2 linked regions of the Halopiger aswanensis genome follow. The protein of the gene in region 1 binds, or shares a complex with, the protein of each later gene. Links are inferred from orthologs where the notes say so. Each region holds a gene or a part of one and is shown in the gene's direction. Other genes may lie near its edges.

What was found.
Region 2: the proteins of ATJ93_RS15790 (region 1) and fen are in contact, whole or in part, in a crystal structure (PDB 1RXZ), measured with the Archaeoglobus fulgidus proteins. The link is inferred for Halopiger aswanensis from one-to-one orthologs. Residues at the interface, in WP_010877842.1 of Archaeoglobus fulgidus: Asn43, Val44, Ala45, Met46, Pro120, Arg121, Pro123, Leu125, Gln151, Met192, Ser194, Asn218, Tyr219, Pro220, Ile237, Leu238, Ala239, Pro240, Arg241, Ile242, Glu243, Ser244; in WP_010877775.1 of Archaeoglobus fulgidus: Lys326, Ser327, Thr328, Gln329, Ala330, Thr331, Leu332, Glu333, Arg334, Trp335, Phe336.

The regions. Positions count from the first base shown.
Region 1 is NZ_RAPO01000003.1:372,459-377,132, forward strand. What follows is about bases 852-3,662. They hold ATJ93_RS15790 (DNA polymerase sliding clamp), read left to right. Parts: upstream 852-1,790; coding sequence 1,791-2,534; downstream 2,535-3,662. Other genes in these bases: ATJ93_RS15775 (universal stress protein), read left to right, coding at 852-1,063; ATJ93_RS15780 (hypothetical protein), read left to right, coding at 1,164-1,433; ATJ93_RS15785 (hypothetical protein), read left to right, coding at 1,452-1,703; ATJ93_RS15795 (helix-turn-helix domain-containing protein), read left to right, coding at 2,795-3,472; ATJ93_RS15800 (HalOD1 output domain-containing protein), read left to right, coding at 3,576-3,662. Also shown: ATJ93_RS15770 (uracil-DNA glycosylase), read right to left, coding at 1-482; more of ATJ93_RS15775, read left to right, coding at 629-851; more of ATJ93_RS15800, read left to right, coding at 3,663-3,890; ATJ93_RS15805 (alpha/beta fold hydrolase), read right to left, coding at 3,903-4,674.
Region 2 is NZ_RAPO01000002.1:1,019,006-1,023,786, reverse strand. What follows is about bases 1,219-4,136. They hold fen (flap endonuclease-1), read left to right. Parts: upstream 1,219-2,147; coding sequence 2,148-3,125; downstream 3,126-4,136. Other genes in these bases: ATJ93_RS11960 (zinc-dependent alcohol dehydrogenase family protein), read left to right, coding at 3,244-4,136; ATJ93_RS11970 (GNAT family N-acetyltransferase), read left to right, coding at 1,450-2,025; ATJ93_RS11975 (hypothetical protein), read left to right, coding at 1,219-1,410. Also shown: ATJ93_RS11980 (DUF7344 domain-containing protein), read right to left, coding at 191-610; more of ATJ93_RS11975, read left to right, coding at 919-1,218; more of ATJ93_RS11960, read left to right, coding at 4,137-4,266; ATJ93_RS11955 (NAD(P)/FAD-dependent oxidoreductase), read right to left, coding at 4,303-4,781. UniProt on the Methanocaldococcus jannaschii protein: Structure-specific nuclease with 5'-flap endonuclease and 5'-3' exonuclease activities involved in DNA replication and repair.

The DNA.
Region 1 (4,674 bases):
GTGCGTGGTACCTCGCGCTCGAACTCCCGTCCGTGCAGATCCGTGATCGTCTCGTCGGTATCTAGAATCTCGGCGGTCGCGAAACTTCCCATCGGGACGAGCACCGTCGGATCGACGCGCTCGATTTCCGCCTCGAGAACCGGCCACCAGGCCTCGATCTCGTCGACGTGGGGGTCGCGGTTCTCCGGCGGCCGGACCTTGACCAGGTTCGTGATGTAGCAGTCGCGGCGATCGTAGCCGATCGACTCGAGGGCGCGATCGAGCTGTTTGCCGGCCTGGCCGACGAACGGCTCGCCCTGCGTGACCTCCTGCCCGCCGGGGGCTTCGCCGACGAGCATGACGTCCGCCGAGAGCGGGCCGACGCCGGGGACGAACTGGTCGGGATCGTAGTGTTCGTCCGGGACGGCCTCGAGGACGTCGGCGAACTCCGTTTCGAACGCCCAGTCGGTCGCCTCGTCGGCGGTAGCGTCGCCGTCGCTCATGCACTGCGCTACAGCAGCCGCGGCAAACACCGTTTCCTTGCGTACGCACCGGGGACGGCGATTCACACCAGTCCCTGTGGCAATTCGGACGACGCGTGCCGCAATCGCGAGCGGACCCTTTTGTCGCCAGCCGTCGAACGGCGGGTATGGCCACGCACGTCCTCGTTCCGGTCGACGATTCGGATCCGTCCGACGCCGCCCTCGAGTTCGCGCTCGAGGACCAGCCCGACGCGACGATCACGGCGCTGCACGTCGTCGATCCGGCCGACCTACCGGGCTCGCCCACGCTCGAGGCGGAAACCGACGAGGAGTACGACGAGTTCCGACTCCAGCAACGGGAATTTTCGGAGGAGATCTTCGACGACGCACGGAAGGTGGCCGCCGAACACGGCGCGTCGATCGAGACGGATCAGGTCGTCGGCTCCGTCGCCGACGCAGTCATCGAGTACGCCGACGAGCACGCCGTCGATCGAATCGTGATCGGCAGCCACGGCCGGACGGGTGCGAGTAGAGTTCTGTTGGGGAGCGTCGCGGAAACCGTCGCGCGGCGCGCGCCGGTGCCGGTGACGATCGTCCGCTGACGCCGAGTTCTGCCCGCGAGACGGAACCTCGCGCTCGAGCCGACCGAGAGCGTGCGCATTCAGGGGCGATCGTTAGGCTCGCGGCGGCCGCAGTACCGGTATGGCCGACACACCATCCGTAAACAAGGTCGAGACCGAGGACGACTACATCCACGTCCGGTTTCGCGATCCGGACGAGTACGACGAGATCCGGACGCCCGACTGGGCGGAGGACCCTGCGGAGTCGGTCTCGGAGGGGAGCGAGGTCCGCACCGGAAAGGTCGAGGGCGAGGACGATTGGGAGGTAACCAGCGTCCTCATCGAGAAGCACGTCGGCGAGGACAAAGCCGAGGAGCAGGCCGAGCAGATCGTCGAGAAGATCGAATCCTAACGCGAACTCGCCGCTCGAGTGCGTGATTCGCGGTCGACGACTCGAGCGACGACGGCTTCCGGGCGACCCGCCGTTTCGAAACCCGGGCCAGCAGTTTTCCCGTCGAACGGCGGACGCCGAACCCTGACCGACATCACCGCGGACGAGACCGGCAAGCGCGTGGTAAACGGCAACGGCGAGGAGATCGGCGTCGTCCTCGAGGTCGACGCAGACGAGAGTACCGCCGACGTCGAACCCGACGAGCCGATCCGGCTGCGCGACGAGTACTGACTCGTTACGGCCCGAATCGTCACCGAACACCACACGCCCGCGCGTAAAGGGTGGCTTTTTATGGCAACCGTCCGTAGCCCGTCCTATATGTTCAAGGCCATCGTGAGCGCGGCAACGCTCACCAGCGCGCTCGATTCGGTGAGCGTGCTGGTCGACGAGTGCAAGATCCACCTCGAGGAAGACGGGCTCGAAATCCGGGCCGTCGATCCCGCCAACGTCGGGATGGTCGACCTCTCGCTCGACGCGGCTGCGTTCGAATCGTACGAAGCCGACGGCGGGCTGATCGGCGTCGACCTCTCGCGGCTCGAGGACATCGCGGGAATGGCTGAATCCGGCCAGCTCATCCAGCTCGAACTCGACGAAGAGACCCGCAAGCTCCACATCCAGATCGACGGGCTCGAGTACACCCTGGCGCTGATCGACCCTGACTCGATCCGCCAGGAACCCGACATTCCGGACCTCGATCTGCCCGCCGAGGTCATCCTCGAGGGCAAGGACGTCAACCGCTCGGTCACCGCAGCCGATATGGTCTCCGACCACATCGCGCTCGGCGTCGACGAGGGCGAGGAGTTCTTCTACGTCGACGCGGAGGGCGACACCGACGACGTCCACCTCGAGCTCACCCGTGAGGACCTGATCGACCTGCAGGCCGGCCCGGCCCACTCGCTGTTCTCGCTGGACTACCTGAAGGACATGAACAAGGCGATCCCCTCGGACGCCGAGGTAACGCTGCATCTGGGCGAGGAGTTCCCCGTCAAGATGTTCTTCGGCTTCGCGGAAGGGCAGGGTCAGGTCACCTACATGCTCGCGCCGCGCATCCAGAGCGACTGAATCGACGCGGTCACGGTTTCGTTCCTGTTCGCCTTCTCGTTCGCGTTCGTTCTCGAGTACTACCCGACTGCTCGGCTGCTCGGCTATTCGTTCGTTCGCCGTCCCGGACCGACTCGAGCCTGTGTTATTCGGATCGTCGGGAAATAGCGTCACAGTCGCCGCTGCGGTCCGCAGGTTCGGTTGCACGCTAACTAGCGCCCAGCGTCCAGTTCGTGAGGCGCCCTTCGGTTTTATCAATGGCATCGTCGTTGCGGTGGGTAATGGCAACGCTCGTCGAGTTCACCGTCGACGGCGACGAGTTCCCGTTGGGCGCGCTGTTCGCGTCGCTGCCGGACGTTACGATCGAACTCGAGCGGATCGTTCCGACGACGGAGTCGCTGTTTCCCTACGTCTGGATCCGCGGCGCGAGCCCGGCCGAGGTCGAGGCGGCGATCAGCGCCTCGGCGGCGGAGACGCTCACGGTGGTCGACGACCTCGGCTCGCGGGGTGTGCTCTACCGTGCGGTCTGGCGACCCGATGTCGACGGGATCGTCGACGCGATCGTCTCGTCGAACGTCACGCTGCTGTCGGCGACCGGAACGGCGAATCAGTGGACGTTCCGGCTGCGAGCCGACGACCACGAGACAGTCAGCGCGTTTCGGGAACGCTGTCGGCGCAAGGGGATTCACATCGACGTGACCCGGCTCCAGCCGCTGGCGCTGGTCGACGCCCGCGACGAGGATGGACTCACTGCAGCCCAGCTCGAGGCGCTCGAACTCGCGTACGAGCGAGGCTACTTCGACGAGCCGCGGCGGGCGACGCTCGAGGATCTCGCGGCCGAGGTCGGCATCACGCGCCAGTCGCTCGCCGGCCGACTCCGCCGCGGCCACCGGAACCTGTTGGCCGGACTGTTCGGCTTCGACCGCCCCGACGAGCGGCTCTCGGCGGGACGACACTGACGGCTCTCGAGCGGCCGCCGATCCGCGGCCGATCGCCGATACTACTTAAAAATACTACATAGTAAGGAGCACACCTACCGGGCCGGTTGGAATAGGAGGGGGTATGCCCTCCGTTGACGATTCCGACGACGCGCTACGGTGCGTTGCGACGTTCGATCCCGACGCCGGCGAACGCGCGAGCGAGACGATCGTGACCGCGGTTGCGGCCCTCGTCGACGACGATCCCGGCGCTCTCTCCCCGCTGTACGACGCCGTCGATCCGGAGGCGCTCGACTCGCTCGTCGCACACGCCCGGCGAGCCGACGACGCCGGGACGCACGAACTCCGATTCACCTACGAGGGGTTCGACATCGGCGTCCGAACGGACGGCCGGATCCAGATCGAAGACGCGAACGCGCCGGCACCCTCGAGCGCCTGAATCGCGACTCGTCTACCTGCGGGTCGACCCTACCCGGCCTTCCCGTCCCTGTTCCTCCAGAAACGCCAGCAGCGACTCGTTTACGCGGTCGTCCCGTTCGATGAAGAAACAGTGCGAGCCGCCCTCGACGTACTCGAGTTCGGCGTCGGGAATCCGCTCGGCGAGGAGCCGCGCGTTCGCGGGCGGCACGACGCGGTCGTCGTTCCCGTGCAGGATCAGCGTCGGGACGCGGATGGACCCCAGTCGATCGGCGACATCGAAACTCGAGACGGCGGCAGCCTGCGCGATCTGGGCCGGACCGCCGGCGTCCTGCTCCCGTCGCCACTCGACGATCCGGTCCATGAGGTGCGGGTTTCGGTTGGTGAACCGCTCGGAGAAGGCCGGTCGCATCGAGTCGCGAAGCCGTTTGCGGTCGCCGTCGCCGCTCGACGCGAGCAACTGCTGGCGGATCTCCTCCGGAATCGGCGCGGCGTCCGGTCCGCCGTGACTCGTAGACAGCAGCGTCAGCGACGACGCTCGCGAGTACTCGACGGCGTACTGCTGGGCGACCATCCCGCCCAAACTCGCGCCGACGATGTGGGCGCTGCGCACCCCCGCGTCCTCGAGCACGGCCTCGAGATCGGCAGCCAACCCCTCGACCGAGTAGCCGAATCGAGACAGCAGCGGCGTCCGGAGTCGACCGGGCAGCCGCGGCACCAGTGGTGGCAGGCCGGCGTCCGAACGGCCGGTGCCGCGGGTATCCGGCGCGATCACCTGATGCGTGTCGCGGAGCGCCTCGCGCTGC
Region 2 (4,781 bases), on another replicon or contig:
TCAAATCCCGGTCCGCGCATTTCTGTATGCGCAAACCTGCGAGCAACAGCACTCGTATGAGGGATTTGAATTAGGGAAGTCCCAGCCCGTGAGCGTAGCGAACGCGACCGTCTTCGCGTGGTTCAAATCCCGATCCGCGCACGTCTCAACAGCCGATCGTTCGCAGCGTTGCCGACAACTCTCGAGCCGACTAGCGATCGCGCTCGAACTCGACGATCCGCTCGTAAATCTCCTCGAGGCGGTCGTTGCCGCGATACCGAATCGTCTGGCTACGGATATCGTACTCGATGAGGCCGGCGTCGGCCAGTTTCGGGAGATGGTGTTGCTGCAGATCGACTTGGATGTCGTCGTGGTTCGGTTGCCACCCGTATTTCTGCCCGTGTTGCGAGATCGTGTGTTTCGTCGCGGCCTCGAACGAACCGACGTGTCCCGGCTGGTCCCAGAGGTACTCGAGGAGGTAGCGACGGCGCTCGTTGGCCAGAATATCGAGGTGTGCGTCGAGGGAGAGCGGAACGTCCTCGAGCGGGTCGTCCGCGGACGACTCGGGAGGATCCGGCGGGTCAGACTGGTCCGATTGGTCCGGCGGGTCGGACTCGGCATCGTCGGTCATTCTGTCACGTTCGCACTATCCACGGCGGCGCGGATAGGTCTGGGGCCGGCAGACTCGGTTGGACAGCCGATCGCGGCCGCGTTCCGTTCGGTAGGACGTGTCGACCGCTTAAGCGCTCGGGCGCGACGGCGCGACGGCACGACGGTGCGACGGCTCGAGCAGCGGGCCGTGACTGCATGCGGTGGCCGACGTAGTGTTACGTTTAGCGACCGTTTCGGCGCCCCTCAGTGGTCGTGGTCCGTCAGTTACCCGCGGTCCTTGCGAATCCCGGCACCGTCACTACCGAATCGGCCCTCGAACGGTCCGATATGAGCGGTACCAGATACGAGGAGGGCGACGTCGTCGCCACCCCGGACGGCCGCGGCGTCGTCGCGGCCGTCCTGACAGAGGACTTCGAGTTTCCGCAGGGCGGCGGTAAGGGCGAGGACGACCTCACGTCTGTCGATGCCAGCGAGGACAGTCCGGCCTACGTCGTCGGCCTCGAGGCCCCGACCGTCGGCTCCGCGGTCTACCGCGCCTCGGCGATGCAAGCGAGCGCCCTCGAGGCCGACGACGCACCCGAATCGACGGACACCGAGGCGCTGACCGACGTCGTCGACGAGGACGTGAACGGGCTGGACGACCTGCCCGAGGGCTGGGACCGGGACAGCGTCCTCGAGTACTGGTCGTCGATCGGCGGCTCGTGGGAGGCGTGTGCCGAGGACCTGACCGACGAATTCGAGGCGGAACGCGCCCGCGAGCACTGTTCGGCGATGAAAGACGAGGTGCTGCGGACCCAGCGCTGGCGGAATCGGTTCTGATCCCGAACCCACATAGGGACGCCCGCCCCAACTGCGCGTGTGGAGTACGAACTGCTCGACTGGCCGCCGGACGGACCGAAACTGCGCCTCGACTACGAGCGGTTCAGCTACGCCGGCAAGTTCGTCATGACGAACACGGGCAAGGCCGTCGCTCGCGAGGAAGGGGACGAGGACGGCGAGATCGTCGCCGCCGTCGCGTTCAACGAGGATCGCACCGACGAGGACACCCTCTGGCTGCGGTACGTCACCGTCGCCCGCGACCGCCGCGGCGAGGGCATCGGCCCGCGACTCTGTCGGCTGGTCCGGGACCGCGCCCTCGAGCGCGGCTACGAGCGCCTCCGGATCGCGGTCAACAACCCCTTCGCCTACGAGGCGCTGTACCGCTGCGGGTTCGCCTATACCGGCGAGACCACAGGGATCGCCGAACTCGTCCTCGAGTACCCGCGGCCGGATCCGATCGACGAGGTCGAGGATCCCGACCGACACGCCGCCGAGCGGTACCGGACCGGCCTCGAGGAGTTTCGCGAGCGCGATCTGTCCGCGGAAGAGGAAGAGTTCCTCGAGTCGCGCCGCGGGAGCGAGCCGCCGGATCCCGAGGTCGAGGCGGACAGCTAAGCGCAGCGAGTGGAGTGATCCGCCCCGGGCGTCTCGAGGAACCGCAATCGAGCGTCGAGGATTGAATCAGCGGCCGGCCGGAAGCCAACGATTCAAATCCCGGTCGGCCCAATACCACGGCAATGGGAAACGCTGCACTTCGGGATATCGCGGTCATCGAGGAGATCCCCTTCTCCGAGATCGAGGGCGTCGTCGCCGTCGACGCGCACAACTGGCTCTACCGCTACCTGACGACGACGGTCAAGTGGACCAACAGCGACGTCTACACGACCGCCGACGGCACCGAGGTCGCGAACCTCGTCGGCATCGTGCAGGGACTGCCCAAGTTCTTCGAGAACGACGTCACGCCCGTGATGGTCTTCGACGGCGGCCCCTCCGAACTCAAGGAAGACGAGATCGAATCCCGCCGCGATCAGCGGCGCACCTACGAGGAGCAACTCGAGGTCGCCCGCGAGGAAGGCGACGAGGTCGCCATCGCGCAACTCGAGTCCCGGACCCAGCGGCTGACGCCGACGATTCAGGAGACCAGCCGCGAACTCCTCCGATTACTCGACGTGCCGATCGTCGAGGCGCCCGCGGAGGGCGAGGCCCAGGCCGCTCACATCGTCCGTCGCGGCGACGCTGACTACGTCGGCTCCGAGGACTACGACGCGCTGCTGTTCGGCGCGCCGCTCACGCTGCGCCAACTGACCAGCAAGGGCGATCCCGAACTGATGGACCTCGAGGCCACCCTCGCACACCACAACCTCACCCTCGAGCAACTCATCGACGCGGCGATTCTCATCGGGACGGACTTCAACGAGGGCGTCTCCGGCATCGGCCCGAAGACGGCCATCAAGGAAATCACCGAGCACGGCGACCTCTGGAGCGTCCTCGAGGCCCGCGGCGACTCGATCGAGTACGGCGACCGCGTCCGCCAGCTGTTCCGCGATCCGAACGTGACCGACGAGTACGAGTTCGACACCGCGATGGATCCCGACCTCGCGGCGGCCCGGGAGTACGTCACCGACGAGTGGGGCGTCGACCCCGACGAGGTCGAACGCGGCTTCGAGCGCATCGAGGAGAGCGTGACGCAGACGGGACTTGATCGCTGGACGTAGAGGAGACCCGAAGACGGCACGCCGAGGTCCGAAACGCCGCGTTGCCGGTTGTTCGCGGAGCCAGCAAAACGCTCGCCGGACCGAGGGCCGAAGTTCCGCCGGTTCCTTTCGTCGGGTGATGAAAGCCTACGAAGTCCAGGAACCCTCGAGCGACTACGCCGGCGTCGTCGAAGTCGAGCGCGACCGTCCCGAACCCGCCGCGGACGAGGCGCTCGTCGAGGTGCACGCGGCGTCGATCAACTACCGCGATCTGGCGATCGCCCACGAGGACCTCGTCTATCCCGGCGCGGAACCGCCGGTCGTGCCGCTCTGCGACGGCGCCGGCGAGGTCGTCGCGGTCGGCGACGAGGTCGAACGCCTTTCGGCGGGCGACCGCGTTGCAACGCCGTTCGCTCCCGACTGGATCGACGGCCCCGTCACGCCCGAGAAGGTCGCCCGAACCACGGGCGGGAACGTCGACGGCACGCTGGCCGAGTACGCCACTTTCCCCGCCGCCTCGCTCGCCGAACTCCCCGAGAACCTCTCCTACGAACAGGGCGCGACGCTCACCTGCGCCGGGCTGACCGCGTGGCGCGAACTGATGGAAGCAGGCGATCTGACCGCCGACGAGACCGTCCTCGCACTCGGTACCGGCGGCGTCTCCACCTTCGCCCTCCAGTTCGCGACGATGCAGGGGGCCGACGTCTTCGTCACCTCCTCGAGCGACGAGAAACTCGAGCGGGCCCGCGAGTTGGGTGCGACGTGGACGCTCAACTACGAGGAGACGCCCGAGTGGGGTGACGCGGTGGCCGAGGAGACCGGCGGCGTCGATCACGTCATCGAGGTCGGCGGCCCGGGCACGCTTCAGCAGTCGATCGAGGCCGCGGCGTTCGACGGTTACGTCCACCTGATCGGCGTCCTCTCGGGTCCCGACGGGCAGGTCCACCCCGGCCCGATCCTCCAGAAGGCGCTCACCGTCGAGGGCTCGATGGGCGTCGGCAGTCGCGCGATGTTCGACCGGATGAACAGCGCGATCGAAGCCGCCGAGATCGAGCCGGTGATCGACCGCACCTTCGGCTTCTCGGAAGACGAGGTCCGCGAAGCGTACCGCTACGTCGACGAGGGCGCGCACCAGGGGAAGGTCGTCATCTCGCTCGAGTGAGCGGCTTCCCGGCTCGAGTCGGCCGATATCGCTCGCTCACTCGCGACCGAACCGTCTCTCGAGAACCCCGCGATACAAGCGGTCGGTCGCGTTTCCGACCGCGCCGACCGCGGAGAGGTAGCCCAGTCCGACGGTCGCTTTCAGCGCCTTCGCCGGTCGACCCGTGAGGACGGCGGGGCCGAGCTGTGCGACGGCGTCGTCGCCGACGCTGACCGTCCAGCCCGGCGAGTCGAACGCGAAGCGCTCGAGAGCGTCGGGGTCCGCTTCGGCGTCGGTCCCGTCACCAGCGAAGCGCGAAATGTTCTCCGCGACCGTCCGCGCCTCGCGGACGGCCGTTTGTGCACTCGCCGGCACCGGCTCCCCGTCGGCGTCGGTCGCGCGAACGGCGTCACCGAGCGCGAACGTCCGCTCGTCCAGTCGCAGGTCGCTCTCGACAAGCGGACGCTCGCCCGCGAGCGCGTCCGATCCCGCGATGCCGCCGGTCCAGACGAACTGGTCGTACGGAATTTCGTCGC